Regions from separate parts of the Pseudomonas rhodesiae genome, predicted to be linked through region 3. Evidence: riboswitches for the same ligand, from Rfam matches in the RefSeq annotation. Region 3 holds a riboswitch; each other region holds the start of a gene.
What was found. Region 3 has a riboswitch for cobalamin ahead of cobW (cobalamin biosynthesis protein CobW). Riboswitches for the same ligand answer to the same signal wherever they lie in the genome.
Positions count from the first base shown of each region.

Region 1 (9,637 bases), 1.6 Mb from region 3:
GACAAAAATAATCTCCCCCGGCAGCGTGGCCAGGGTCTCCAGCAAGTGGTCGCGCTCCAGCGCCAGGCGCTGCGGATCTTCGAGCATCAGCAGGTTGGTCAGCCACAGGGTCAGGCAATCCACCAGCAGGCAGCGGTCGGCGGCGGCGTGTTCACGCAGCACCCGCGCCAGCTCGATCGGTTCTTCGATCAAGCCCCAGTGCCCCGGTCGACGCTGGCGATGCAAGGCCACCCGTGCGTTCATCTCGCCGTCCTGGGGTTGGCTGGTGGCGACATAAATGACCGGCAACGCCGTGTCCACCGCGAGCGTTTCCGCCAGGCGACTCTTGCCGGAGCGGGCGCCGCCGAGGATCAGTTGGTGCATGGGGCCACTCCACACAGACTGCGCAATAAATCGGTATCCAAATGCTGCTCCACCAGATCCGCCAAACGCTCGATATCGCGCTCGCGCAGGGCGTGATAGTCCACCTCCTGCACATCCGCCAGCCCCGCCCAGCGCAACAGCGCGCTACATGCGGCCGGCGTTTCGAACAGGCCGTGCAGGTAGGTGCCGAGGATCTGCCCGTCGGCACTGCGCGCGCCGTCATGGCGGCCGTCGTCCAGGCGCACGGCTGGGCTCGCCAGAGCCTGGCCGGACGTTACCCCCGCGTGAATTTCATAACCGCTGACCTCGACGTCTTCCAGCAGCAAACGGCCGCGCACATTGCGCAATTGCTTCTCTTCCTCCAGGGTCGTGCTGAAGGCCAGCAGCCCCAGGCCATCGCTGGAACCGGAAGGCCCTTCCAGACCCAGGGGGTCGTGCACCTGCTCGCCGAGCATCTGCAGGCCGCCGCAAATACCCAGCACCTTGCCGCCGTAGCGCAAGTGCCGCGCCACGGCACTGTCCCAGCCATTGGCGCGCAGGTAGGCGAGGTCGCTGCGCACGCTTTTAGAGCCCGGCAGGATAATCAGGTCGGCGGCCGGGATCGCTTGGCCCGGGCCGATAAATTGCAAGTCCACCTGGGGGTGCAGGCGCAGCGGGTCGAAATCCGTATGGTTGCTGATGCGCGGCAGCACCGGCACCACCACCTTGAGGACCTGGGCGGCTTTGTCGATCTGGCGCCGGTCGATGCCGTCTTCGGCCTCCAGGTGCAAATCCATCACATAGGGCAGAACCCCCACCACCGGCTTACCGGTGCGTGCCTCAAGCCAATCCAGGCCTGGCTGCAACAGCGCAATATCGCCGCGAAAGCGGTTGATGATGAAGCCCTTGACCCGCGCCTGCTCGCTGGGCGAGAGCAATTCCAAAGTGCCCACCAAGTGAGCGAACACACCGCCGCGATTGATATCGGCGATCAGCAGCACTGGGCAGTCCACCGCTTCGGCGAAGCCCATGTTGGCGATGTCGTTGGCGCGCAGGTTGATCTCCGCCGGGGATCCCGCCCCTTCGACCATGACCACTGGGTAGGCCGCGCTCAGTCGCGCATGGGAGGCCAGCACGGCCTGCATGGCGATGGCTTTGTAATCGTGATAGGCCACGGCGTTCATGCTGGTCACGGCGCGGCCATGGATGATCACCTGGGAGCCGGTGTCACTGTTGGGTTTGAGCAGCACCGGGTTCATGTCGGTGTGGGGCGCCAGCCGCGCGGCTTGGGCCTGCACGGCCTGGGCGCGGCCGATCTCGCCGCCTTCGGCGGTCACGGCGCTGTTGAGCGCCATGTTCTGCGGTTTGAACGGTGCAACGGCAACGCTCTGACGAATCAGCCAACGGCACAGCGCGGTTACCAGAGTACTTTTGCCGGCGTCGGAGGTGGTGCCTTGCACCATCAGCGTGCTCATGTGGCGTCCTTATAGGCGACCAGGGCTTCGTCGAGGCGCAGCCAGTCGGCCTCGGTGTCCGGCAGGCCGAAGCGCAGGCTGCTGTTGTGAACGAACAAGCGCAGCAGGATGCCGCGCTGGGCCATGAACTCATGCATGCGTTCGGCATGCGGCGTGATCAGCCATTGGAACAGCGCGCAGCCGCCTTGTGGCTGGAACCCCCGCTGTTCAAGCAACGCATACAAACGCGCGCCGGCCTCCAGGCAACGCGCACGCTGGCGTGCCTGCCCTTCGGCATCGCGCAGGCAGACTTGGCCCAACACCCGCGTCGGCCCGCTGACTGCCCATGGCCCGACCTGATCGGCGAGCAGCTTGAGCAACTTACGGTCGGCCAGGACAAAGCCCAAGCGCACTCCAGCCAGGCCGAAAAACTTGCCGAACGAACGCAATACGATCAAGCCGACGAGATGGGCCTGACCCGCCAGGCTCAAATGCGGCGTGACATCCATAAAGGCTTCGTCCACCACCAGCCAGCCGCCCCGCTGGGCCAGGCGCGCGTGCCAATCCAGCAAGCGTTGGGGGCTCAAGCTCAGGCCGGTGGGGTTGTTGGGGTTGACCACCACCAGCACGTCGAGGCCGTCGAGGAAAAAGTCCACTTCCTGCTCCTGGACCTCGCGCACCACATAACCGGCGCGGCGCCAGGCTTCGGCATGTTCGGCGTAGCACGGCGACACCACGCCGACTTTGCCGGCGCGGCGCAGGCGCGGCAGCAACTGGATCGCGGCCTGGGAGCCAGGCACCGGCAACAGGTGGGGCGCGCCGTAATACTCGCTGGCGGCCTGCTCCAGGCCGTCGTCGTTTTCCGGCAGGCGTGCCCAGGCCCGTAGCGGTATCTCTGGGATCGGCCAGGGCCAGGGCGCGAGGCCGCTGGACAGGTCCAACCAATTGGCTTCGGCGATCCCGTATTGAATGGATGCCTTACGCAGTCGCCCGCCATGTTCAAGCATAGAATTGCGCCCCCGCGCATAGGATCAGCAGCCACAACCATACGCCGCGCTGCACCAGTTGCCAGCCCCGCTCGATGGCGTCCGCATCCGCCGCCGGGCCTTCGCCCAGTGGCGGACGTTGGTGCAGTTCACCGTGATAGATCGCTGCACCGCCCAACTCGACGCCCAAGGCACCGGCACCGGACGCCATGACCGGACCGGCGTTGGGGCTGTCCCAAGTCGGGCCCTGGGTGCGCCAGCATTTGAGGGCCAGGCCGGTTTTGCCGAGTACGGCGTAGGTCAACGCCACCAGACGCGCGGGAATGTAGTTGAGTACATCGTCGATTTTTGCCGCCGCCCAGCCGAACCGTTCGAAGCGTTCGTTGCGATAGCCCCACATGGCGTCCAGGGTATTGCTGAGGCGGTACAGCACCACACCGGGCACACCGGCGATCACAAACCAGAACAGCGCGGCAAACACCGCGTCGCTGCCGTTTTCCAGGACCGACTCGGTGGCGGCGCGGGCGACTTCGGTGCGGTCCAGTTCGCTGGTCTGGCGGCTTACCAGATAACTCACGCGTTTGCGCGCCTCATCAAGGTCATCCCCGCGCAATGCCTGGGCCACCGGCAACACATGCTCGCCGAGGCTGCGCATACCGAGGGCGCAGTACAGCGCGAGGATCTCCAGCACCCAACCGATATAGGGCGCCCACGATAAAGCGGTGGCCAGCAGCGTCAGCGGCACCACCGCGATAAACCAGGCGGTGACGCCATGGCTGCGCCAGCCGCGCCCGCCGCTGTTGAAACGCTGCTCGATGCGCCCGGCGAAATTGCCGAACGCCACCAGCGGATGCCAACGCTTGGGCTCGCCCAGCAGCGCATCCAGCGCCACGGCGGCGACACACAGCAAGGCCACACTCATCGACTCACTCCCCACACATTTTCATACAGCATGTCACTCAGCGGCCGAGGTTCGGCCCAGCCTTCGAGTTGCAACATCGGTGCCGGGTAAAACTCGGCCACCGGGCCCAGGCATAACACCGCCAGCGGCTTGGCACCGACGGGCAACCCCAGCAGGTCAGCCAGGGCCTGGGGTTCGAACAACGAGACCCAACCCATGCCCAGCCCTTCGACGCGGGCCGCCAGCCACAGGTTCTGGATCGCACAGGACAGCGACGCCATGTCCATCTCCGGCAACGTACGGCGCCCGAAAATATGTCGCTCGCGATCGTCCATCAGCGCCGCCACCAGGACTTCGGCGCAGTCGTGGATGCCTTCGACCTTAAGCTTCATAAATTCGTCAGAGCGCTCGCCAAGCGCCTCGGCGGTGCGCACGCGCTCCTCTTCCACCAGTTGTTGAATTTGCCCACGCAAGACGCGGTCGCTGATGCGGATAAAGCGCCACGGCTGCATCAGGCCGACACTCGGCGCCTGATGCGCAGCCTGGAGCAGGCGCTGCAACACCTCGCAAGCGACACTGCCGCCGCTGAAGTGGCGCATATCGCGGCGTTCGGCGATGGCGCGGTAGACGGCGTCGCGGTCGGCCTGGGGGAAAGCGTTGTCGGTCATAGCCCTATCGGGGGCAAGCCCCCTCCCACAGTAGAGGGGGTTTCAGCTCGGTCCGGGGCAAACAAGGCGGCGACCGCCGTCGGATTCGATGGGAAATAGAAGTGTACGTAAGAGGCAGTCATCCGCCCCTGTCGGAAGACTGCCTCGGCACCGCGCCCACCGTTAGGGCTTTGGCCACGGGCAATCGGCTGCCACTCGGTACTGGTCAGGGAATGATGGTAGGTATGGCCGCGCAGCACGCCTTCGGGCAATTCGACGCTTTGCAGGGCCAGGGCGGCGAGTTTCTTCTGCATCACCGCATCGCCCTGCAACAGGCCCACCAGTTCGGCACGGTTGCCGTCGACATCGGTGAGCGAGTCCAGCAGGTAGAGCATGCCGCCGCACTCGGCGAGCAACGGTTTGCCGGCCGCGTGATGGGCGCGGATGGCGGCCAGCATCGTAGTGTTTTGCGCCAGGGCCTGGTGATGCAGCTCCGGATAGCCGCCGGGCAGGTAGAGGCTGTCGGCGTCGGGCAGTTCGCGGTCGTGGATCGGTGAGAAGAAGTGCAACTCGGCGCCCATAGCCCGTAGGAGGTCGAGGCTGGCGCCGTAGGTAAACGCGAAGGCTTCGTCGCGGGCCACCGCGATGCGCACACCGGCCAGCAGCGGTTCGGCTTCGACGATCGTCGGCGCGGCGAACGTGACCGGCGGCGGCACCGCCACTTCGCAACTGCTGCCCAAGGCTTGGGCGGCGGCGTCCAGGCGCAGGTCCAGGTCATTCAGCTCACTGGCCTGCACCAGGCCCAGGTGGCGGCTGGGCAGCTCGATCCCGGTTTCGCGGGACAGCGCGCCATACCAGCGCAGGCCCTCGGTGAGGCTGCCTTCGAGCAGTTGCGCATGACGCAGCGTACCGACACGGTTGGCCAGCACCCCGGCGAACGGCAGGTCCGGCTGGTAACGCGCCAGGCCCAAGGCCAGGGCACCGAAGGTTTGGGCCATGGCGGTGCCGTCGATCACGCCCAGCACCGGCACGCCGAAATGCCGCGCCAGGTCGGCGCTGGAAGGCGTGCCGTCGAACAGGCCCATTACGCCTTCGATCAGAATCAGATCGGCCTCGCCGGCGGCTTCCCACAGCAGACGGCGACTCTCCTGCTCGCCCACCATCCACATGTCCAGTTGATACACCGGCGCACCGCTGGCGCGCTCGTGGATCATCGGGTCCAGAAAGTCCGGGCCGCATTTGAACACCCGCACCTTGCGCCCCAGGTTGCGATGCAAGCGGGCCAGCGCGGCGGTGACGGTGGTTTTGCCCTGGCCGGACGCCGGTGCGGCGATCAGGACGGCCGGGCAATGACGAGGCTGATTCAAAGTTCGACGCCTTTCTGTGCCTTGATACCGGCCTGGAAAGCGTGCTTTAGCATGCCCATTTCGGTGACGGTGTCGCCCATCTCGATCATTTCGGGCTTGGCGCCACGGCCGGTGACCACCACATGCTGCATAGGTGGGCGGGCTTGCAGGTCGCTGAGCACTTGGTCCAGATCGAGGTAGCCGTGCTTGAGGGCGATATTCAGTTCGTCCAGCACCACCAGGCCGATAGTCGGGTCTTGCAGCATCGCGCGGGACACAGCCCAGGCGGCTTCGGCGGCGGCGATGTCGCGTTGGCGGTCCTGGGTTTCCCAGGTGAAGCCTTCGCCCATGACATGAAAGCGCACTTGTTCGGGGAAGCGCCGGAAGAACAGCTCTTCGCCGGTGCTGTGGCGGCCCTTGATGAACTGCACCACACCGCACTGCATCCCGTGGCCCATGGCCCGGGCCAGCATGCCGAAGGCCGAGCTGCTCTTGCCTTTGCCGTTGCCGGTCAGCACCAGCAGCAAACCGCACTCATTGGGGGAATTGGCGATGCGCTCGTCGATCACGGCTTTTTTGCGCAGCATGCGCGCCAGGTGGCGTTCGTCGCGGTCGGGGGAATCGGTCATGGCAGCTCTCCGTTGGGGCTGGACAAAAACGGCGGGCAGGGAAAAACACAATCAGACAGCCAAGCATCGCCCACCGTGATGCTGTTGAATGATCCAGGCCGGTCTCCGGGCTCATAAGTGGACCGCTCCCGGCGAACCAGGAACAGACCGACGCTGCGCCTTCCCGTATCGCTGGGATACAGTGGCCAAAGGCAGCGTCTTGACTCATTTACCGTTGCGGGGGCAGCGCCGGGATCGCGGCCACACTGTGTACAAGTGCGCTCACTCACCGGCTTCCCTGTTTCACTCCGTCGACCCGTGGGTCACAGAGCACCTGAAACAAGCCGCGAAGGTTAGTGGGTTGGGGGTGGAGCGTCAATTAAAGCCGGCCTTGTTCTTGAACCATCGCACCCGCGCCCTCCTCTATCCCTACAGGTATCAAGGAGAACACCATGCATAAAACCAGACTCGCCTTACTGATCATGCTCGCCGGCAGCCTCGCCGCCTGCGGTGAAAGCTCCACGTTGCAGATCAGCGACGGCACGGGGCCATCGCCGCGCTTACCGCAACCGAACAAGACCCTGATCCCCACCGTCAACATCGCCCCGGCCATCGGCTGGCCCGACGGCGCCAAGCCCACGGCAGCACCAGGCTTGCAGGTGAGCGCTTTTGCCGAAGGCCTGGATCACCCGCGCTGGCTGTACGTTTTACCCAATGGCGACGTGCTGGTGGCGGAAACCAACGCGCCGCCCAAGCCGGATGACGCCAAAGGCATTCGTGGTTGGGTAATGGAAAAGGTCATGGACCGCGCCGGCGCCGGCGTACCCAGCCCGAACCGCATCACCCTGTTGCGCGATGCCGACCACGACGGTGTGGCGGAAACCCGCACGGTGTTCCTGGAAAATCTCAACTCGCCGTTCGGCATGACACTGGTGGGCAACGACCTCTATGTCGCCGATTCGGACAAGCTGCTGCGCTTTGCCTATCAACCGGGTGCCACTGCAATCAAGACCGCAGGCGCCACGGTGGTCGAGCTGCCGGGCGGACCGCTGAACCACCACTGGACCAAAAACGTGATCGCCAGCCCGGACGGCAGCAAGCTGTACGTGAGCGTCGGCTCCAACAGCAACGTCGGTGAAAATGGCCTGGAGGCCGAACAAGGCCGCGCTGCGATCTGGGAAGTGGACCGCGCCAGCGGCCAGCACCGCATCTTCGCCTCAGGCTTGCGCAACCCCAACGGTATGGCCTGGGAACCCCAGAGCGGCAAACTGTGGACCGCAGTGAACGAACGCGACGAGATCGGCAGCGATTTGGTGCCGGATTACATCACGTCGGTCAAAGACGGCGCTTTCTATGGGTGGCCCTTCAGCTACTACGGCCAGCACGTGGATGAACGCGTCACGCCACAGAATCCGGACCTGGTGGCCAAAGCCATTGCCCCGGACTATGCAGTGGGGCCCCATACCGCTTCACTGGGCTTGACGTTTGCGCAAGGGAACAAATTGCCTACCGCCTTCAGCAACGGCGCGTTTATCGGCCAGCACGGCTCGTGGAACCGCAAGCCACACAGTGGCTACAAAGTAATCTTCGTACCGTTCGAGGGTGGCCAGCCGAAAGGGCAACCGGTGGACGTACTGACCGGATTCCTCGATCAAGATGAAAAAGCCATGGGCCGGCCGGTGGGCGTGGTGATTGATCAGCAAGGCGATTTACTGGTGGCCGATGATGTGGGGAACAAGGTGTGGCGGGTGTCGGCCGCTAAATAAACACCGCAAAAACCATGTGGGAGGGAATTGCTCCCTCCCACATTGGATTAAGGATTGCGTGCCAAATGCTCAGCCGGTAACACGCGTTTGGCGCTCAGGTAGGCATTCTGCCAATAGGCTTTGGACAAGGTGTCCAGCTTCACCGTACCGCCGGTTTGCGGTGCGTGTACAAAGCGGCCTTCACCCACGTAGATGCCGGCGTGACTGACTTGAGAGCCGCCGCCGGTGGCGAAGAACAACAGGTCGCCGGTCTGCAGGTTCTGCTCGCTCACATCTTGGGCACGCATCACGATCAGCTCACGGGTGGTGCGCGGTAACGAAATGCCGGCGGCATCGCGGAACACAAACCCGATCAGGCCACTGCAATCAAACCCAGAGTCCGGGGTGTTGCCGCCCCAGCGATAAGGCGTGCCGACCAGGCCGAGCGCACGAAACAGCACGTCTTCGGCGGCAGGCGAGAAACTTTGCGTGGAATAGTTGAACACCGGCTTGGGCTTGACCGCGACGGGCGCGGGCGGTGGGCGGCTGGCGCAGGCGCTGATAAGCGCGGCGCAGAGGATAAGAATCAGGCGGGCCGAGGTCGACATGTGCAGAACAATCCTGGTCTGGATGCGGCTTTCGCTGCCGAACGCTGAAAACCAGAACGCGCAAGCAAAGCTCGCGCGTACCGATTACAACAATGTCCAGGGATTCTAGCGCTTACACGTCAAACTTCAAGTATCACTTTAACTTTACTTGCTGGCGGTAACGGTAGTCGGAGCCATCGCCAAGGCACGCTTGGCTTCGATAAAGGTTTTGCTCCAGTAGCTGTCGCCCAGATTGTCGACTCGAACACCGCCGCTGCGACGGCTGCTGGAGTGGATAAACTGGTTATCGCCCAAGTAGATACCGGCGTGGCTGACGCGCCCACGGCCACTGGTACTGAAGAAAAGCAGATCGCCGGGCTTGAGGTTGTTGCGCGCGACCAACGGTGCATTAACGTTGATCATTTCGCGCGTCGAACGCGGCAGGTTCATGCCGGCCTCTTCACGAAACAGGTAGCCGATAAAGCCGCTGCAATCGAAACCGGCCTCGGAGGTACCGCCGAAACGGTAACGGGTACCGATCAGGGACATGCCGCGTTCAAGAATGCTGTCGGCCAGCACTGGGAGTTGATAAGGCTTGCTGCCGGAGAAATCGGCCAGCTCTTTTTCGGTAGCCACTTCTTCCTCATAAACAGTGGAAGATTGCGCCGCGACGAATTTTGCCTGGTTTTGAACCTGTGGTTTTTGCTGTTCTGCCACTTGTTGAGGGTGGGACGCGCAACCAAACAACAGGGTAACGAGTGCGAGAGGCACGAGGGGTGCGAAGCGATTTAGCATGGGCACGACCGTGGCTGATAGATTTAGAAGCCGCGACTATGCCCTCTATCACATCGATTTGCAAATTCAATCGTGCCTTTTGTGACTTCCCGATTCGACCCTGACATCTAAGCCGTAATTCCATTTATCGACAAAAATGCGTAGCTCGCCGGGCTCAAACGCAGGTTTTCTGGCGCCTGAAAAGTGTCGAAACATTGAAAATCAACGTGTTACCAGCCCAAAGTCT
Region 1 is NZ_CP054205.1:4,324,891-4,334,527, forward strand. Features, by position in the region: gene cobU (bifunctional adenosylcobinamide kinase/adenosylcobinamide-phosphate guanylyltransferase) at 1-363, opposite strand, end outside; gene HRH33_RS19505 (cobyric acid synthase) at 351-1,817, opposite strand; gene cobD (threonine-phosphate decarboxylase CobD) at 1,814-2,803, opposite strand; gene cbiB (adenosylcobinamide-phosphate synthase CbiB) at 2,796-3,704, opposite strand; gene bluB (5,6-dimethylbenzimidazole synthase) at 3,701-4,351, opposite strand; gene HRH33_RS19525 (cobyrinic acid a,c-diamide synthase CobB) at 4,348-5,697, opposite strand; gene cobO (cob(I)yrinic acid a,c-diamide adenosyltransferase) at 5,694-6,305, opposite strand; cobalamin riboswitch at 6,385-6,637, opposite strand; gene HRH33_RS19535 (PQQ-dependent sugar dehydrogenase) at 6,737-8,050, shown strand; gene HRH33_RS19540 (C40 family peptidase) at 8,098-8,637, opposite strand; gene HRH33_RS19545 (C40 family peptidase) at 8,782-9,411, opposite strand; gene hda (DnaA regulatory inactivator Hda) at 9,621-9,637, opposite strand, start outside.
Region 1: linked by a shared signal. The riboswitch ahead of cobO (cob(I)yrinic acid a,c-diamide adenosyltransferase) and the one ahead of cobW (cobalamin biosynthesis protein CobW) in region 3 are both predicted to bind cobalamin.

Region 2 (9,637 bases), 1.3 Mb from region 3:
CCCCAGCGGCATCACTTCATTGGACGCGATTCTCGGCGGCGGCCTGCACAGCTCCAGCGTGACCCTGGTGATGGGCCCGTCGGGCATCGGCAAAACCACCCTGGGCCTCAAGTTTTTATCCGAGTCCACGGTGGACGCGCCGGGTCTGCACTTCGGCTTTTACGAAAGCCCGCAGCGCCTGCAACTCAAGGGCCTGTCCCTCGGCATCGACTTGCAACAGATGCAAGACAGCGGCGCCCTGAGCATCGCCTGGCAGCCCACCACCGAAGGTTTGCTCGACGGTCTGGGCGCGCGTCTGCTGGGCCTGGTGGAAGAAAAAGGCATCAAGCGTCTGTTTATCGACAGCCTCAGCGGCATGACCCGCGTGTCCACCAACCCGGCGCGCATCACCGATTTCTACAGCGCGCTGATGAACGAACTGCGCGCCCGTGGCGTCACGGTATTCGCGACCTGGGAAATGCACGATCTGTTCGGTTCCGAGGTCAGTTCACCGGCATCCGAGCTGTCGAGCATTGCCGACAACTTGATGTTGATGCGTTTCTTCGAGATTCAGTCTGAACTTAGAAGGACGCTTTCCATTCTTAAGGTCAGAGACAGCTTCTATGACCCCTCGCTTCTGGAAGTGGTCATCCGCGACCAAGCCGTTGATCTAAGAAAGGTTTCAAGAAATGCCCCCTCAGTGGTGTCCAATTCAGCGCTGCCTGGTTCAGCTTTTTAAGTCTTTGTGTGGGTTGGACTGACATGACCACCATCCTGGTCGTCGATGACGAATATCTGATCGCCGACATCCTTGGCTTCGCGCTGGAGGATGAGGGGTTCATGGTCGTCACAGCGAGCAACGGACGCAAGGCACTGGACGTGCTGGAGCGCGAACGCCCGTCGCTGATCATCACCGACTTCATGATGCCGGTGATGGACGGTCAACAGCTCGCCGAAGCGGTGCGCGCCCTGCCGAGCGTCAATCACCTGCCGATCATCCTGATGAGCGGCGCGCAGGCGCACATCGGTATGGAGCGCTCGGACTTGTTTGACGCCGTGCTGGCCAAACCCTTCAAGATCGATCTGATCGTCGCCGAAGTGAGAAGGCTGCTGGCGGCGACGTGACAAGCGCCGCCTGGACAAGGGCGATAGCGACCAGGCTGAAATTGTCATGAGCCTATGCTGCACTGGTGTGCATTCAAGGACCGAGAGGAACACCCCATGCCAGCCCGCAATCCCCCTATCGATTTGTCCCATCGCCCGCGCCTGGCCGATCTGCGCCCACTGATCGCGCCAAGCGCGAGTCTGCTGGAAGCCCGGGCAGCAACCCCACGGGTGACCGCCGCCAAGGATCTGCAGGACCGCCAAGGTTACGCCACGGATTTTCTCAGCCGCTTCGTCGTGCCTTGGCCCACTACAGACGAGGCGTTGCAGGATGATGTGGAACCACTGCGCCTGGACTACACGCACTTTTCGATAACGATGTCGCGCTCGCGGCGACTGGCGCTCTACGTGGGCGTCAATATCGACGGCGCCAAGCACGTAGACATTACCCGCAGCAACGACACCTGGGCCTACGACGGTCGCCTGCCGATCAGCGCGCAGGTGGGCGAAGCGCTCTACACCAACAATGGCCTGGACCGCGGCCACCTGGTACGGCGCCAAGACCCCAACTGGGGCGAGCAGGCCGCCACCGCCAATGTCGATACCTTCCATTTCACCAACTGTTCGCCGCAAATGAGCGGGTTCAACCAGAAGACCTGGCTGGAGCTGGAAGACTACATCCTGGACAACACCCAACGCTGGCAAGCCCGCGCCACCGTGTTCAGCGGCCCGGTGTTCGCCGATGACGACCGCGTGTACCGTGGCGTGAAAATCCCCAAGGCATTCTGGAAAGTGGTGGCTTACCTGGGCGATGACGGCAAGCCCTCGGCCAGTGCCTACATGATCGACCAAAGCCGCGAGCTGGGGCAGCTTGACCTGATCTTCGGCCCGCTCAGGACCTACCGGCGCAGCTTGCTTCAAATTGAACAACTGACCGGCATCCGCTTCGCCAACCTGGCTGACTACGACGGCTTCAGCAACGAAGAGCGCGCTACGGGCACGCGGATTGAGGCACTCATCCGGGGCCCGCAAGACATTCGTCTATGACCGGGCGTTCTTCGGGCTATATCGCCTCGCCCTGATCGACTACCATACCGCGCCGGTTCCCGAACGGGACTAATAGGGAATCCGAAGCGCGGTACGCCGCGCCAATCGGAACTGCCCCCGCAACTGTAGGTGCCGAGCCTGCTCCCCACTGCCACTGGACGCGTCCGGGAAGGCTGGAGCGAGGCGACGACGCATCAGTCAGGAGACCTGCCGGCCCAGCAACATCACTAACCGGCGGGGTGTCCGGGAAGGACTTCCTTGCCCGGCCCTTGGCGGCGGTGTTCAAGGGCGTGTTTCCATGACCGTAGCTCCCCAGTCGCACGTACGGTCCACACGGAGAACGCCCCATGCTGCCACGCGCTACCGCCCTGCTCGCCAGTTTCGGCCTGGCCACCCTGGCTCACGCCGCGCCCACTCATTACCCGCTGACGGTGCAGAACTGCGGCAGCACGCTGACCTTTGCCCAGGCCCCCGCGCGCAGCGTGACCATCGGCCAGACCGCCACCGAGATGCTTTACACCCTCGGTGTCGGCGACAAAGTGGTCGGCACCTCGCTGTGGTTCAACCCGGTGTTGCCGCAGTTCAAGGCGCAGAACGACACCATCGAGCGCCTGGCCAATAACGAACCGAGCTTCGAAGCCGTGATCGCCAAGCGCCCGCAACTGGTGGCCGCCGAGCTGGAATGGGTGGTCGGCCCCCAAGGCGTGGTGGGCACACGCGAGCAGTTTCATGAGCTGAACATCCCCACTTACCTGCTGCCCTCCGATTGCGAAGGCAAGGACAACCTGGTGGGCGCCGACGGCACGCGGCTGGAGCCGTTTCGCATCGACACCATCTACAAAAGCATCAGCCAACTGGCAGCCATTTTCGACGTCCAGGATCGCGGCCAACAGCTGAACGACAGCCTCAAGGCGCGCCTGGCCAAGGCCGTCGCCACGGCGCAGGGCAAGGGACTCAAGCAGGCCAGTGCGCTGGTGTGGTTCTCCAGCTCCGAGATGGCCAGCGACCCGTACGTGGCCGGCCATAAAGGCGTGCCCGAGTTCATGCTGGAGACCCTCGGCCTGCGCAACGTGGTGCAGTCCGACGAAGAGTGGCCGGCCGTCGGCTGGGAAACCATCGCCAAGGCCAACCCGACCTTTCTGGTAATCGCCCGCATGGACCGCCGCCGCTACCCCGCCGACGACCACGAAAAGAAACTCGCTTTCCTGCGCAGCGACCCAGTCACGCGCAACATGGACGCGGTCAAACATAACCGCATCATCATCCTCGACGCCCTGGCCTTGCAGGCCAGCGTGCGCACCTTCGATGGCCTGGAACAACTGGCCAGCGCCATCGACGGCTACGACCTGCCGCAATGACCGCCAGTCTGCTACGCACCCTCCTCGCCCTGGCGCTGCTGCTCGCTGCCGTACTCGCCGGGGTGGCCATCGGCGAAACCGCCATCGAACCCCAGGTGGTGTTGCAGGTGCTCGCCAACAAACTGTGGCACGCGGGTTATGTGCTCGACCCCATCGACGAGGGCGTGGTGTGGAACTACCGCCTGACTCGCGCCCTGGTCGCCGCCGCCTGCGGTGCCGGGCTGGCCACTTGCGGGGTGATCCTGCAATCGCTGCTGCGCAATCCGCTGGCCGATCCGTATTTGCTGGGCATCAGCGCCGGCGCGTCGACCGGCGCGGTGCTGGTGGCGCTGATGGGCGTGGGCGGCGGGCTGGTGTCGCTGTCGGCGGGCGCATTCGTCGGCGCGATGGCGGCGTTTGCCCTGGTGATCCTGCTCGCGCGGGCCAGCGGTTCGTCCAGCGGCACCGGCCAGATCATCCTGGCGGGCATTGCCGGCTCGCAGTTGTTCAACGCCCTCACCGCCTACCTGATCACCAAGTCGGCCAGCTCCGAACAGGCGCGCGGCATTCTGTTCTGGCTGCTGGGCAACCTCAGCGGCGTGCGCTGGCCATCGGTGTGGCTGGCGGTGCCGGTGGCGCTGTTGGGGTTGGCGGTATGCCTGTGGCACCGTCGCGCGCTGGATGCGTTTACCTTCGGCAGCGACTCGGCGGCATCCCTGGGCATCCCAGTGCGGCGAGTGCAGATCGTGCTGGTGGGCTGCGCGGCGCTGGTCACGGCGGTGATGGTGTCGATTGTGGGCTCCATCGGTTTTGTCGGCCTGGTGATCCCCCACGCCGTACGCCTGTTGCTGGGCACCGGGCACTCGCGCCTGCTGCCGGCCAGTGCGTTGGGCGGCGCGCTGTTTCTGATCGCCGCCGATGTGCTGTCGCGCACTTTGATCAAGGGCCAGGTGATTCCAGTCGGCGTGGTCACGGCGCTGGTGGGCGCGCCGGTGTTTGCGCTGATCCTGATCGGCCGGAGAAACGCGCGATGACGGTGTTGAGCTGCACCAACCTGGGCTTCAAAGTGCGCGACGCCGAGCTACTGCGCGGGATCGATCTGCAGGTGGCCCAGGGGGAAACCCTGGGCATCGTCGGCCCGAACGGCTCGGGCAAATCCACCTTGCTCAAGCTGCTCGCCGGCCTGCGCCCGCCGGCCAGCGGCGAAGTGCGCTTGGGCGAGCAGCGCCTGCACGACCTGTCGCGCCGCGCCATCGCCCAGCAACTGGCGGTGGTGGAACAACAGGCCGACACCGACGACGCCATCCGCGTGTTCGACGCCGTGGCCCTGGGGCGCACGCCCTGGCTGTCGGCGCTGAGTCCATGGTGCGCCGAGGACGACGCCATCGTGCGCCAGGCCCTCGTCGACGTGGACGCTACACACCTGAGCCAGCGCGCCTGGCGCAGCCTTTCCGGCGGTGAACGCCAACGCGTACACATCGCCCGCGCCCTGGCGCAACGGCCCCGGATCCTGCTGCTGGACGAACCGACCAATCACCTGGACATCCAGCACCAACTGGCGATCCTTAAAGGCGTGCAAGCGCTACCGGTGACCACCCTGATCGCCCTGCATGACCTCAACCAGGCCCTGACCTGCGACCGCCTCGCCGTGCTGGATCGCGGGCGCCTGGTAGCACTGGGCAAACCGCTGGAGGTGCTCACCCCGCAACGCCTGCAAGACACCTTCGGCGTGCAGGCGCACTACCTGACCGACCCGTTCGATGGGGCGCAGATACTGCGGTTACGGCCCAACTGATCAAACAGCCAGGGCGTGGGGCGGATTCTGGGGATTGCTCTATATGGTTGGTGGATAGGCTTGTTGTGGTGAGCGGGCTTGCCCTAATGCCAGTCAGTTAAGGCGAGATGGGCAATGACTAAAAAATCGGAGCCAATATGCGAATCTAAACGGCCTACTCAGTATTAACTGGAAGAACCGGCTCAAAATGTGGGAGGGGGCTTGCCCCCGATTGCGCTGGTGAGTCAGCCCATCTGCCACTGACCCACCGCAATCGGGGGCAAGCCCCCTCCCACCTTCCTCGAAAAGAGTCGTAATGACCTTCGTCCTGCAGACCCGCGCCGAGTTGTTCCCGTCCCTCAGCACCGCCGGTCTACCCGCCGATCTAGCGCAGATACTGCGGTTGCGGCCCAACTGATCAAACAGCCAGGGCGCGGGGCGGATTCAGCCTGCGTAGACGAGTAATTTTCCAGTTCTCTATTTCAGCTCAACCAGTCAAGGGCACACTGTGAAACTTGATAAAAGCACCACGATGCTGCCGGCACTCACACTTACACCAACAACGATAACCGCCGCCGACATCCCCGACGTACTGACCTTCGTCCTGCAGGCCCGCGCCGAGTTGTTCCCGTCCCTCAGCGCCGCCGGTCTACCCGCCGATCTAGCGAGTTTCGAAGCAACGTACCTTCAGGGTGGAGGTCAATTCATGATCGTGCGTAACGCCGGTGCGATCGTTGCCGCTATCGGCTATCTCCACTACGACGGGCGTTTTCCCCAGTTGAACTACCAAGGCCTGAACACCGTGGAAGTGGTGCGCCTGTACGTGCTGCCGGCGTTCCGTGGTTTTGGCCTGGCAAGCAGGCTGTATCGGGCGCTAGAGGCACAGGCCCGAGCCGATGAAGTGCAGATGATGTACCTGCACACTCACCCGTTTCTACCGGGGGCGATTGATTTCTGGAGACGTCAGGGCTTTGAAGTGGTGGATATCGAGTCAGACCCGGTCTGGCAGACCACTCATATGCAACGGCAGTTGTGAGTCCACTCAGGTGAGCGGGCTTGCCCTGATGCCAGTCAGTTAAGGCGAGATGGGCAATAACTAAAAAATCAGAGCCAGTATGCGAATCTAAACGGCCTACCCAGTATTAACTGGAACAACCGGTTCAAAAGGTGGGAGGGGCGGTGCGACGATTCGACTTGCCCCCGATTGCGGTGGGTCAGTGACAGATGGGCTGACTCACCAGCGCTATCGGGGGCAAGTCGAATCGTCGCACCGCCCCTCCCACCTTTGATAGTCATCGCTGCCTGGATCATACGGCGTACTGCCGCGCAGTTTGCGGCCTGCGAATCCGTCCTCAGCCTGGCGCAGAAAATCACTCACTGAGTCCTTAACTGCCCGGCGTTAGGGCAAGCCCGCTCACCACAAAAAAACCGCTCATCACAGCGCATCGACTCACCACGAAAAGAGTCGTCAGGCCCACTGTCGATGTGATGCGCTGTGTTAGCGCGAAGACTGTTCACCAGTGAGGCAACCGCTGATCCACTGTCGGCTATACGCCAATACCGCATCCGCCATGGCCACCGGAAAGTGGATAAACCCGTGGGCCGATTCCGGCAGCAAGTGCGCCTCTACCTGGGGCCAGCGCTCGGCGAGCAACCGCGTGTCGTCCAGCAGCGGGTCCAGCTCGCCGACAAACATCAAGGCCGGCGGCATCCCCTCCACCTCACCAAACAGCGGCGATAACGGGGGCTGCCGACGCTGCTCGTCACTCAGTCCCGGGGTCAGCAAGCGCAGCGCGTCGACCATGCCCGGCCCGTCCAGCAGCAACGTATCAGGGCCTGCCGCCCGCACGCTGGGGCTGCCGGTGAGGTCGTAGACGCCGTAATACAGCACCGCGCCGCTGATCCGTTGGAGCAGCGCCGGCCATTGTTTCAGCGCGAGCAATGTCGCGGTCGCCAGGTGCCCACCGGCCGATTCGCCGACGACGATCACCGGCAACCCGGCAAACTCCGGTTCACCGAGCAGCCAGCGCGCGGCGGCCAGGCAGTCCTGCATCAGGCCCTGGACCGGCGTGTCGACCGCCAAACGATAGTCCACCGACACCACTATCACGTCGCAGGCGCGCACCATGCCCAGGTTGAGGTCGTCGTCCATTTGCGCGTTGCCGATCACCCAGCCGCCGCCGTGGATATCCAGCACCACGCCCTTGGGTGGGCCATTGGGACGCAGGATGCGCACCGGCACCTGAATGCCGTCCTGGCGAATCAAGCGGGTTTCAGCGGCTGGGCCTTTCTTGATTTTCTGGCTGATGCGCAACAACGTCTGCAACACGCGCGGCGTGACGCGATTGCGGATCTTGAAGCGCGGCATCCACCCAAGCTTCTGGTTGAAGCGGCGCATCTGGGCCAGTTCGGTCGCACTGGCGGGCCATGGCTGCAGGGCCATCAGCGGTTATTACGCAAGATCGAAAAATTCAACGCCGCCGCCACACACAGCCACGCCAGGTACGGGAACAGCATCAAACCGGTGAGCAGGTCCAGGCGCACGGCCAGCACCACCATCGCAGCGACGGTAAGCCACAGCAGCACGATAATCACCATGCCCGCCAACAGTCGGTGGGCGCCGAAAAACACCGGGGTCCACAAGGTATTCAAGGCAATCTGCGCCGCCCACAGCGCCAATACCATCTGGCTGCCGGGGATCAGGCTCAAGCGGTAACCAGCCCAGGCCAGCAGTAAATAGATGATCGTCCACGCCACCGGGAACAACCAATTGGGCGGTGTAAAGCTCGGTTTGACCAGGGAGTCGTACCACGCGCCAGGCTTGAAAATGATGCCGGTACTGGCGGCGGCGGCGCAGGCGAGCAGGAAGATAAAGAAGGTCATCGTCGGTCCTTGGCTGAAGTCAGCGGGGCGAGTGGAAAGAAAACCAAGCGGTCTGCATGTTTCAAATGACTCAAGCAAGCGCGCATAAATTCAATGCAGGTCTGAAATTCGCGTCGGATCCCTCGCTTTCAGCCGTCATTAAAATTGGTTACCGTGCCTTCACTCCACCCGCCCGCGAGACCAATCTTGACCGACCCCATCAGCGCTCGACACAGCAGCCCCTGGGCGGTGTTCCTGATTTTCCTGCGCCTGGGGCTCACCTCGTTTGGCGGCCCAATTGCGCACCTGGGGTATTTTCGCCATGAGTTCGTGACCCGGCGGCGCTGGCTGAGCGAGCGCAGCTACGCGGAACTGGTCGCCTTATGCCAGTTTTTGCCCGGCCCGGCCAGTAGCCAGGTCGGCATCGCCCTGGGCCTGACCCGCGCCGGTTACGGCGGCGCAGCGGCGGCGTGGGCCGGGTTCACATTGCCGTCGGCATTGCTGCTGATCCTGTTTGCCCTGGGCTTGGCCCACTACGGTACGGCCGTGCCCGCCGGTGTGCTGCATGGCCTCAAGGTGGTCGCGGTGGCAGTGGTCGCCCAAGCCGTGTGGGGCATGGCGCGCAGCCTGTGCCGGGGCGTAGCGCGGGTGCTGCTGATGCTGCTCGCGGCCGCGGCGGTGCTGTGGCAACCCTCGGCCTGGGCGCAGGTGGGCGTGATTGCCGCCGCTGGATTGGCCGGCCTGGTGCTATTCAAACCTGCACTGGCCGCTGCGCCCGACGCACTGCCCATCCCCCTCAGCCGACGCGCCGGGGCCCTGTGGTTGCTGCTGTTTGCCGTACTGCTGGTGGGCCTGCCGGCGCTGGCGCAGGGGCTGCCCCATCACAGCCTGGCGCTGGTGGACGCCTTCTACCGCAGCGGCGCCTTGGTGTTCGGCGGCGGCCATGTGGTGCTGCCGTTGTTGCAAGCTGAAGTGGTGGCGCCGCAATGGCTGAGTAACGACGTATTCCTCGCCGGCTACGGTGCCGCACAAGCCGTGCCCGGCCCACTCTTCACCTTTGCCGCCTTCCTCGGCGCCTCGATGCATGCGCCCCCCAACGGCTGGATGGGCGGCGTGGTGTGTCTGCTGGCAATCTTCGCGCCGTCGTTTTTACTGATCTTCGGCGCGCTGCCCTTCTGGCAGAGCCTGCGCCACAGCCCCCGCACCCAGGCCGCGTTGGCGGGGGTCAACGCGGCGGTGGTCGGCCTGTTGCTGGCGGCGCTGTACCACCCGGTGTGGACCAGCGCGATCTTCAACCTGTACGACTTCGCCCTGGCGTTACTCGCACTCGTCGCCCTGATGGCCTGGAAGCTGCCGCCGTGGCTGGTGGTGGCAGGTTGCGCCGTGCTGGGTGGCCTACTCGGCTGAACCGGGCGCGACGATCCTGAGCCAGGGCCAGCGCGCCTGATAACTGAGGGCCTTCTGCGCAAACAACTCGGGTTCTGTGTGCAACGGGTTGATGCGCAGCACGCCCTCGGCCACATCCTGCAACCCG
Region 2 is NZ_CP054205.1:4,048,511-4,058,147, forward strand. Features, by position in the region: gene HRH33_RS18280 (ATPase domain-containing protein) at 1-718, shown strand, start outside; gene HRH33_RS18285 (response regulator) at 742-1,104, shown strand; gene HRH33_RS18290 (DNA/RNA non-specific endonuclease) at 1,201-2,130, shown strand; cobalamin riboswitch at 2,167-2,359, shown strand; gene HRH33_RS18295 (ABC transporter substrate-binding protein) at 2,478-3,488, shown strand; gene HRH33_RS18300 (FecCD family ABC transporter permease) at 3,485-4,501, shown strand; gene HRH33_RS18305 (ABC transporter ATP-binding protein) at 4,498-5,262, shown strand; gene HRH33_RS18310 (GNAT family N-acetyltransferase) at 5,774-6,277, shown strand; gene HRH33_RS18315 (alpha/beta hydrolase) at 6,740-7,684, opposite strand; gene tspO (tryptophan-rich sensory protein TspO) at 7,684-8,124, opposite strand; gene chrA (chromate efflux transporter) at 8,311-9,510, shown strand; gene HRH33_RS18330 (nucleotidyltransferase family protein) at 9,499-9,637, opposite strand, start outside.
Region 2: linked by a shared signal. The riboswitch ahead of HRH33_RS18295 (ABC transporter substrate-binding protein) and the one ahead of cobW (cobalamin biosynthesis protein CobW) in region 3 are both predicted to bind cobalamin.

Region 3 (9,637 bases):
ACTGCCCCGGTTGATCCCCAGCACCGGCACGTTATGCCGCGCCAGCGCCCGGGCTGCGCCCAGCAGGCTACCGTCGCCGCCGACCACAATCACCATGTCACATACTTCGCCGAGCATCTTGCGCGACGAGGTCTGTAGGCCGTGGCCCGGCAGGATTTCGGCGATGGTGTCTTCGAGGATCACATGCAGGTGGCGCTCGAGCAGAAACTTCTTAAGCCGGCGGACGGTGTCCAGCACCTGGGTACTGCCCAGGCGACCGATAATGCCGATATTGCGAAATTGCTCCATGGGGCTCCTGCGGGATTGGGGTGTGGCGAAAAACCCCGATTATGGGCGAAAGGCCGCGCCAGGCAAAATCCTTTGTCGCCGCGAAGCCTTGATGACAACGGTTCTCAGCCCCCTTCTGCGCGGTTAAACGGCTATGCTCGGACCATGACTGTGTTCCCCGATCTACTCAACCTGCCCCGCCAACTGCGCCACCCGGAGGTGCGCGACTTGGCGTGGGTGATCCTCGCCCCGCCGATGCTAGCCCGCGCGCCCTGGCCGCAGCGTCACCCGCTGGCCGGCAGTGACTGGGTGCAAGCACCGGATCGGCTCGCCCACTGGTTGCGCAGCCTAGACCAGGACAGCCGGGCCTTGCAGCACTGGTTGAGCCTGTCGCGCACGCGGCGCTTGGGGCTGTACTACGAACGCTTGTGGCAATTTGCCGTGCAGCATGCGCCGGGCGTGGAATTGCTGGCCGCCAACCTGCCGATCCGCCGCGCCGGGCATACCCTCGGTGAGCTGGACATGCTGCTGCGCGACCGCGACGGCGTGCATCACCTGGAATTGGCGATCAAGCTCTATCTCGGCCCGCAGCACGGCAACGGCCAGGACACCGCACAATGGCTGGGCCCCGGCTGTCACGACCGCCTCGACCGCAAACTGGCGCACCTGGCCCAGCATCAACTGCCGATTTCAGCACGGGCCGAGAGCCGCGAAGCTTTGGCGGCGCTGGATATTCAGCAGTTCGACGCGCACTTGTGGCTGGGCGGGTATTTGCTCTATCCCTGGCCCGGCCTGGCCGAACCACCGACGGGCGCTCACCCTCAGCACCTGCGCGGACGTTGGTTGCATCAGCGCGATTGGCGGGATTTTGTCGCGGTCAGCGCGCCCGGACGCTGGCAACCCCTGCCCCGCCATGCGTGGCTGGCGCCGGCGCACTACCCGGCGGACGAGGTGTGGAGCGAGGAACAGATGCAGGCCTGGCTGGCCGACCTTGATCCGATGGCGCCCGCGCAGTTGCTCGTGCGCATGGTGCGGAACGGCGGGGATTGGGAGGAAGCCGAGCGCTTGTTTCTGGTGGCCGACCTTTGGCCGAATGTGCCGGGGGCTGGCTGATGGAGGGTGTGGTGTATGTGAGTGCGTCATCGGGGGCAAGCCCCCTCCCACATTTGACCGAGTACACCCTTTGGAATGCTGTCGAGTGTGGGTGGGATCTCGCCCCCGATAGCGGCGACACCGACACTACAACTCATCGATATGCCGATAATCCAACTGCAACCCAGCCGCCAACTCCTGGGCCCGCCCCAGTCTGATCGGCCCGCGCTCGATATCCACCAGCAACCCCGCACAGTCCAACGGCGGCAACCCCGCAATGTCCTTGAGCCGCCCATCCGTGATCACTAATAAACGCTGTTGCTCAGCGGGATGACGCTTGCGTCTCACCGCCAGCCAATGCCCGGCCTCCGCCAGCGCCGCCAGCAATGGTGTACCACCGCCCGCGCCTAACTGGTCCAGCCAGCCGGCCAGGTTTTTGGCTGCTTTCAACCCCTGAACCTGCCACTTCGGCGCCTGGCCGCTGGCGGTCAACAAGGCCATGCGTGCGCGTTGCCGGTAGGCGTCGTCAAACAGCTGAGCGAGCAACCCCTTAGCGTCGGTTAATGCACGATGCCGCCGGGTGGACGCCGACGCATCGACGATCACCAGCCACAACTCGTGGGCCGCGCGGCTGCGCAGGTGGTAGCACAGGTCTTCACGGGAATGCGGCCGGCCGCCGAGCAAAGTACCGGGCCAGTTGATCGAGCCCTGCCGGGCACTGCGCGCCTTGCCTTGCCTGCCATTGTCCAGTCGCCCGACCTTGGGGCGGGCATCCGTCCCCGCGTCAGGTCGGGGGCGGATGCCTAGGGCTTTTTTGGCCAGGTGGGCACGTCTCGGCGAGTGCCGGTAGGCAGGGCCGGCGCGGGCATATCGCCCCATTGGCCTTGAGCGGGCGAGCTGTCCGAAGGTTTCGGCGACTGTGCCTGGCTGGGTGGGCTGGCCGGTGGAGATGGCTCCTGGCGACGATGGCGCAAGGCAAGTTCCGCGACGGCTTCGATGTCTTCCTCGGCAATCTCATCAGCGCCCCGCCACGCCGCATGGGCCCGAGCGCCGCGCAGCCAGACCAGGTCAGCACGCAAACCATCGACACCGGCGGCAAAGCAGCGCTCGGTAATCTGCGCCAGGGCCTGATCATCCAGCTCGATACTGTCCAACCGCGCCCGCGCCTGAGTGCAGCGCTCGCGCAACGCTGCCTGCTGTTCGGCCCACTCGGTGCAAAAGGCGGCGGGATTGCTGTCGAAATCCAGGCGGCGCCGGAGGATCTGCCCGCGCTCGGCCGGCAAGGTGTGCCCGCTTAACGCCACATTGAAGCCGAAGCGGTCCAGCAGTTGAGGGCGCAACTCGCCCTCCTCCGGGTTCATGGTGCCGACCAGTACAAAGCGCGCCGAATGGCGGTGGGAAATGCCGTCGCGCTCGATCAGGTTGGTGCCACTGGCGGCCACGTCCAGCAGCAAATCCACCAGATGATCGGGCAGCAAATTCACTTCATCCACATACAGCACACCGCCATCGGCCTTGGCCAACACGCCCGGGGAAAACTGCGCACGCCCCTCGCCCAGCGCGGCGTCCAGATCCAGGGTGCCCACCAAGCGTTCTTCGGTGGCCCCCAGCGGCAACGTCACGAATTGACCGCTGGCCAACAGATCGGCCAGGCCACGGGCCAGGGTGGACTTGGCCATGCCGCGCGGACCTTCGATCAGCACGCCGCCGATCTTGGGATCGATAGCCGCCAGGCACAGCGCCAGTTTCAGGTCATCGGCGCCGACCACGGCGGACAGCGGGAAATGGGGAATATCGGTCATTGACTGTCTTCTTCTATATCCAGCAACAGGTTTTCCAAGGCGTCACGGTAAGCACCTGGCGCCTGCCAGAGGCCGCGCTGCTGGGCTTCGAGCATGCGCTCGGTCATGTCGCGCAATGCGTCGGGGTTGTGTTGCTGCACGAACGCCCGGGTGTCGGGGTCGAGCAGGTAGGCATCGGCAAGCAAGGCATATTGATGATCGTCAATCAGCGCCGTGGTGGCGTCGAAGGCGAACAGATTGTCCACGGTGGCCGCCATCTCGAACGCGCCTTTATAGCCATGACGCTTCACCCCTTCGATCCACTTGGGGTTGGCGGCGCGGGCGCGGATCACCCGGTTCAGCTCTTCCTTCAAGGTGCGAATCTTCGGCAGGTCCGGCTGGCTGTGGTCACCGTGGTAGCTGGCGGCCTTGTCGCCGCTCAGGGTTTCCACAGCGGCGAGCATGCCGCCCTGGAACTGGTAATAGTCATTGGAATCAAGCAGGTCGTGTTCGCGATTGTCCTGGTTCTGCACCACCGCCTGCACCTGGCTCAGGCGCTGGGCGAATTGCTCGCGGGCAGCGGTGCCCTCGTCGGACCCGCCATAGGCGTAGCCACCCCAGTTCAGGTAGACCTCGGCCAGGTCCGCACGGCTTTGCCACAAACGCCCATCAATCGCGCCCTGCACCCCCGCGCCATAGGCCCCCGGCTTGGCACCGAAGATGCGCCAACCGGCCTGCTTGGCTGCCGCGTCGTCGTCCAGCCCGGATTGACGCAATGCCTCACGCTCGCTGCGCACCTTGGCGGCCAGCGGGTTCATATCGTCCGGTTCGTCCAGCGCTGCCACCGCCTGCACCGCCGCGTCGAACAGGCGGATCAGGTTGGCGAAGGCATCACGGAAGAACCCCGACACGCGCAAGGTCACATCGACGCGCGGGCGGTCCAGCAGGCTGATCGGCAGGATCTCGAAGTCGTCCACCCGCTGGCTGCCGGTGGCCCAGACCGGGCGCACGCCCATGAGCGCCATGGCCTGGGCGATATCGTCGCCGCCGGTACGCATCGTAGCGGTGCCCCATACCGACAGGCCGAGCTGACGCAGGTGATCGCCATGATCTTGCAGGTGCCGCTCCAGAATCAGGTTGGCCGACTGGAAGCCGATACGCCAGGCCGTGGTGGTGGGCAGGTTGCGCACATCCACGCTGAAGAAATTGCGCCCGGTGGGCAGCACATCCAGGCGCCCGCGACTCGGCGCACCGCTGGGCCCCGCCGGCACGAAGCGACCGCTCAGCGCATCCAGCAAGCCGCGCATTTCCGCTGGGCCGCAGGCGTCCAGGCGCGGCGCGACGACGCTGCGCAGGTTGTCGATCACCGCACTCACCTCTTCCCAGCCCGGTGCCTGCAATACCGCCAGCGGGCCGTCCAAGGCTTGCTCGATCAACTGCGCCGCATACAGCTCCAGGCGCTCGCGGGTATCGCCAGCGGTGCGCCAAGGCTGACTATCAATGCCTTGCAGCACCTCGGGGCGCCGGCCGGTCCAGGGTTCGGCCAGGGCGCAGTCCAGCGGGTCGAAGCCCAGCGCGAAAGCCTTGGCCAACACGCGCAGCAGGCTCGATTGCGCGCCACGCCCGTCGCCGCGCGGAATGCGCAGCAAGGCCAGCAATGTGTCGATGCGCAAACGGCCCTGGGGCGATTCGCCGAAGATGTGCAGGCCGTCGCGAATCTGAGATTCCTTGAGGTCGCACAGGTAGGTGTCCAGGCGCGGTAGCCAAATCGCGGCATCGGCATCGCCGTCCAGCTGCAGTTCCTGGTCGATGCGGGTTTCGCGCACCAGTTTGAGAATGTCTTTCTGCAACTCGCGAGCGCGGCGTGGGTCGAGCAATTGCGCTTCGTAATACTCGTCCGCCAGCAGCTCCAGGTCGCGCAGCGGACCGTAGGTTTCGGCGCGGGTCAGCGGTGGCATCAGGTGATCGATGATCACCGCCTGGGTACGACGTTTGGCCTGGGCGCCCTCGCCCGGGTCGTTGACGATAAACGGATAGATGTTCGGCAGCGGCCCCAGCAATGCATCCGGCCAGCAGTGCTCCGAGAGGCCCACGCCCTTGCCCGGCAGCCATTCCAGGTTGCCGTGCTTGCCGACGTGGATCACGCCATGGGCGCCATAGGTATGGCGCAACCAGAAGTAGAACGCCAGGTAGCCATGGGGCGGCACCAGGTCCGGGTCGTGGTACACCGCGCTGGCGTCCACCTGATAGCCGCGCGCCGGCTGGATACCGACAAAGGTCAGGCCCAGGCGCAAGCCGGCAATCATCAGGCGGCCATCGCGGCACATCGGGTCTTGCTGCGGCGCGCCCCAACGCTGCAACACGGCCTGGCGGTTGGCTTCGGGCAAGCGCAAGAACAACGCCTCGTACTCGTCCAGGCCCAGGCTCTGGTGGCAAGGGCGCAGGTCCAGGCTGTCGAGGTCGTTGGTCACGCCACCGAGCAGTTCATGGATCAACGCCGTGCCGCTGTCGGGCAGTCGATCCGGCAGCGGATAGCCCTCGGTTTGCAGCGCGCGCAGGATATTCAGCGCCGCCGCCGGAGTGTCCAGGCCGACGCCGTTGCCGATGCGACCGTCACGGGTCGGGTAGTTGGCCAGCACCAGGGCGATACGTTTTTCCGCATTCGGCACCCGCGCCAGCTCGACCCAGCGCCGCGCCAGTTCGGCGACGAAATCCATGCGCTCGGGCGCGGCGCGATAGCACACCACGTCGGACTGGCTGCGCTCGCTGCGCCAGGCCAAATCCTTGAAGCTGATCGGCCGGCTGATGATGCGTCCATCCAGCTCCGGCAAGGCAATGTGCATGGCCAGGTCACGGGGCCCCAGGCCCTGTTCGCTGGCCTCCCAGCCGGGCTGATTGTCCTGGGCGCAGATCGCCTGGATCACCGGGATATTGCGCCGAAACGGGCGTAAATGCGGCGCCTCCGGGCTGGATTGAGCAAAGCCGGTGGTGTTGAGAATGACCGCCGCGCCGACCTCGTCCAGCAGATCCTCGACCACCGTCAGGCAGCCAGGCTCCTTCAAACTCGCCACCGCCATTGGCAACGGGTTAAGCCCCGCCGTTTGCAGACGCTGGCAGAACACATCGATAAAGCCGGTATTGGCCGCCTGCAGGTGGGAGCGATAGAACAGCACCGCCGCCACCGGCCACTCGGCGCGCCAATCCGCCTGCCAATCGCTCAAGCGTGGGGTGGCGTGGCACGGGTGATAAATCGCCGTGCGCGGCAAGGTGTGGGGCTCGGCCCAGGCATAGTCACGGCCCAGGTGAGCGCTGGCCAGGCAGCGATAGAAATCCAGCGCATTGCCCAACCCGCCCTGGCGCAGGAACTGCCACAAGCGGTCGCGCTGTTCGGCGTCAACCGTGCTCAGGCCGCTGAGTTCCGGGTCCGGGCGATCATCCCCCGGCACCAGAATCAACGTCACCCCACGTTCGGCCAGCTCCGCCAGGCGCTCGACGCCATAGCGCCAGTAACCGATACCGCCGTGCAGCGAAATCAGAATGACTTTTGCGTGGCGCAGTACCTCGTCGACGTACAGGTCCACCGAGGCATGGTTCTGCACCTGCATGGGGTTGGCCAGGCGCAGGCTGGGGTAGTCGTCGGGCAGTTGCCGGGCTGCTTCGGCCAGTAGCGCCAAGCTGGAGTCGCCACTGCACAGGACCACCAGTTCGGCGGGCGTCTGGCCAAGGTCGGCGATATTGTCGTCCGCGACAAAACCGCCGGGCTGAGTCCTGAGCAGGTGCATGGGTTAAACGCTGAGCGCGGCGCGCAGTTGCGCTTCGAGTCCGGCGGCGTCCAGGTCCTGACCGATCAGCACCAGGCGCGTGGTGCGCGGCTCGTCGGCCGTCCAGGCGCGGTCGAAGTGTTTGTCGAAACGGGTACCCACGCCTTGGATCAGCAGGCGCATCGGTTTGTTGGGGATAGCGGCGAAACCTTTGACGCGCAGGATGCCGTGCTGCACCACCAATTGCGTCAGGGCGTCGAGCAGCAGCGCTTCGTCGGCCTGTGGCAGATCAATGGAGATGGAGTCGAACGCGTCGTGGTCGTGATCGTCTTCACCTTCGTGGTGGTGGTCGTGATGGCTGTGACGCGCGTCGATGTGTTCCTCAGAGCCTGCGCCCAGGCCGATCAGCACCTCCAGGGGCAAGCGACCGCTGCTGGCTTCAACGATCTTCACCGCCGGCGGCAGTTCTTCGGCGACTTCCAGGCGCACACGGGCCAGGTCATCGGGGCTGATCAGGTCGCACTTGTTGAGGATCACCAGGTCGGCGCTGGCCAGTTGGTCGGCGAACAGTTCGTGCAGCGGCGATTCGTGGTCCAGGTTCGGGTCGAGCTTGCGCTGGGCATCGACCTGATCCGGGAACGCAGCAAAAGTGCCGGCGGCCACGGCTGGGCTGTCGACCACGGTGATTACCGCGTCAACCGTGCAGGCGCTGCGGATTTCCGGCCACTGGAAGGCTTGAACCAAAGGTTTTGGCAGGGCCAGGCCCGAGGTTTCGATCAGGATATGGTCGAGGTCGCCACGGCGCGCCACCAATTCGCGCATCACCGGAAAGAACTCTTCCTGCACTGTGCAGCACAGGCAGCCGTTGGCCAGTTCATACACGCGGCCGTTGGCTTCTTCCTCGGTGCAGCCGATGGAGCACTGTTTGAGGATCTCGCCGTCGATGCCCAACTCGCCGAACTCGTTGACGATCACCGCAATGCGACGGCCCTGAGCGTTGTCGAGCATATGGCGCAGCAAGGTGGTTTTGCCCGAGCCGAGGAAGCCGGTAACGATGGTGACGGGAAGTTTGGCCAGTGTTTTCATCGGATGCCCTTGGGGGCGGGCATACGGGACGATAGGCCCTGCGCAGGCGCGCAGCAGCGGATTCGTCACCGGATCACCCCGCCCGGTTGAATTAAAAAATCGGTGACGAGGCAGGTCTCCTGGCTTGGGGCGTTCGGGTCGCAAGACCGGCGCTGACTGCGCCTTCCCGCCTGATGGCAGTGGCATGGCAGTCAACTGAACCCTTCACAGTTGCGGGGGCAGCCGCGGCTTGGACCGCGTTCCCTTCTTAGCTTCGACCTGGGCCGAAGAACCTCGAAGGTGCAAGGCTACAGGGGGATGGTGAATTTGACTACCGCTGCTCTGCATGCTTTCCTACAGACCTTGTTTCGGGTGCCCTTCACAGGGTGAAACGGGAAACCGGTGCGCCATCTTGCGATGGTCAGTCCGGTGCTGCCCCCGCAACGGTAAGCGAGCGAAGCGTCACGGCCACTGTGCTTGAGCATGGGAAGGCGACGCTTTAAGGGTTCTTGGCAGAGCCCCCTCGCAAGCCCGGAGACCGGCCCGAAAAAACCAGATAACAACCCGCGGTGGGCGGGCGCTGTTCAAACCCTGCGGGTCCGGCTCGCGGGTTTTTTATGCGCACGTCCCCACCCCAGACACCTGAAAGGGACGCGCCATGTCGATCATCAGCAGCACTTCGCCCGCCACCAGCGGCACCACTACCCTGAGCCAACGCCTGACCGCCGCCATCGGTGCGTCGATCCTCGGCGCGTGCCTGGTGTATTTCGCCGGCTTTTCGCACATCGAGGCGGTGCATAACGCCGCCCACGATACCCGCCACAGCGCCGCGTTCCCGTGCCACTGAGACCTGCCGAGATGATTAAGCGTATTGCGCAAACCGCAGGATTCACCGGCCTGCTGGCCGCCCTGCTGCTGACCCTGCTGCAAAGCTTCTGGGTGGCACCGCTGATTTTGCAGGCCGAGACCTTCGAGCAGGCACCGGCAGCCCATGAACACGCCACCGGCACCGCCGCGCATACCCACGACGCAGAGGCCTGGGAGCCGGAAGATGGCTGGCAGCGCGTGCTGTCGACCACCGCCGGCAACCTGGTAGTGGCCGTCGGTTTTGCCTTGATGCTGGCCGGTCTCTACACCCTGCGCGCCCCGACCCGCACGGCTCAGGGCCTGCTGTGGGGCTTGGCCGGTTATGCGACTTTCGTGCTGGCACCCACCCTGGGCCTGCCGCCGGAACTGCCGGGCACCGCAGCGGCTGACCTGGCGCTGCGTCAGGCCTGGTGGATCGGCACCGCCGCGTCCACCGCGGCCGGTATCGCCCTGCTGGTGTTCGGTCGCAACGCGCTGCTCAAAGTCCTGGGCGTGGCCATCCTTGTAGTGCCCCATGTGATTGGCGCGCCACAGCCGGCAGTGCATTCGATGCTGGCGCCGGAAGCGCTGGAAGCGCAGTTCAAAATCGCTTCGCAGCTGACCAACATGGCGTTCTGGCTGGCGTTGGGCCTGATCAGCGCGTGGTTGTTCCGGCGTAACCGCGACAGTCATTACGCGGCATGAGCCTCGTCGCCGGTCTGGGCTGCCAGCGAGGTTGTGAGGTTCACAGCCTGTTGGCGTTGCTGGATGAGGCATTGGCCGAAGCAGGCGTCGAGCGCCGGCAGCTCACTGCACTGGCGAGTA
Region 3 is NZ_CP054205.1:2,700,588-2,710,224, reverse strand. Features, by position in the region: gene HRH33_RS12210 (NAD(+) kinase) at 1-288, opposite strand, end outside; gene HRH33_RS12205 (DUF1853 family protein) at 433-1,380, shown strand; gene HRH33_RS12200 (vWA domain-containing protein) at 1,507-2,109, opposite strand; gene HRH33_RS12195 (magnesium chelatase ATPase subunit I) at 2,163-3,161, opposite strand; gene cobN (cobaltochelatase subunit CobN) at 3,158-6,922, opposite strand; gene cobW (cobalamin biosynthesis protein CobW) at 6,926-7,987, opposite strand; cobalamin riboswitch at 8,080-8,278, opposite strand; cobalamin riboswitch at 8,320-8,527, shown strand; gene HRH33_RS12180 (CbtB domain-containing protein) at 8,625-8,813, shown strand; gene HRH33_RS12175 (CbtA family protein) at 8,825-9,517, shown strand; gene HRH33_RS12170 (cobalamin biosynthesis protein) at 9,514-9,637, shown strand, end outside.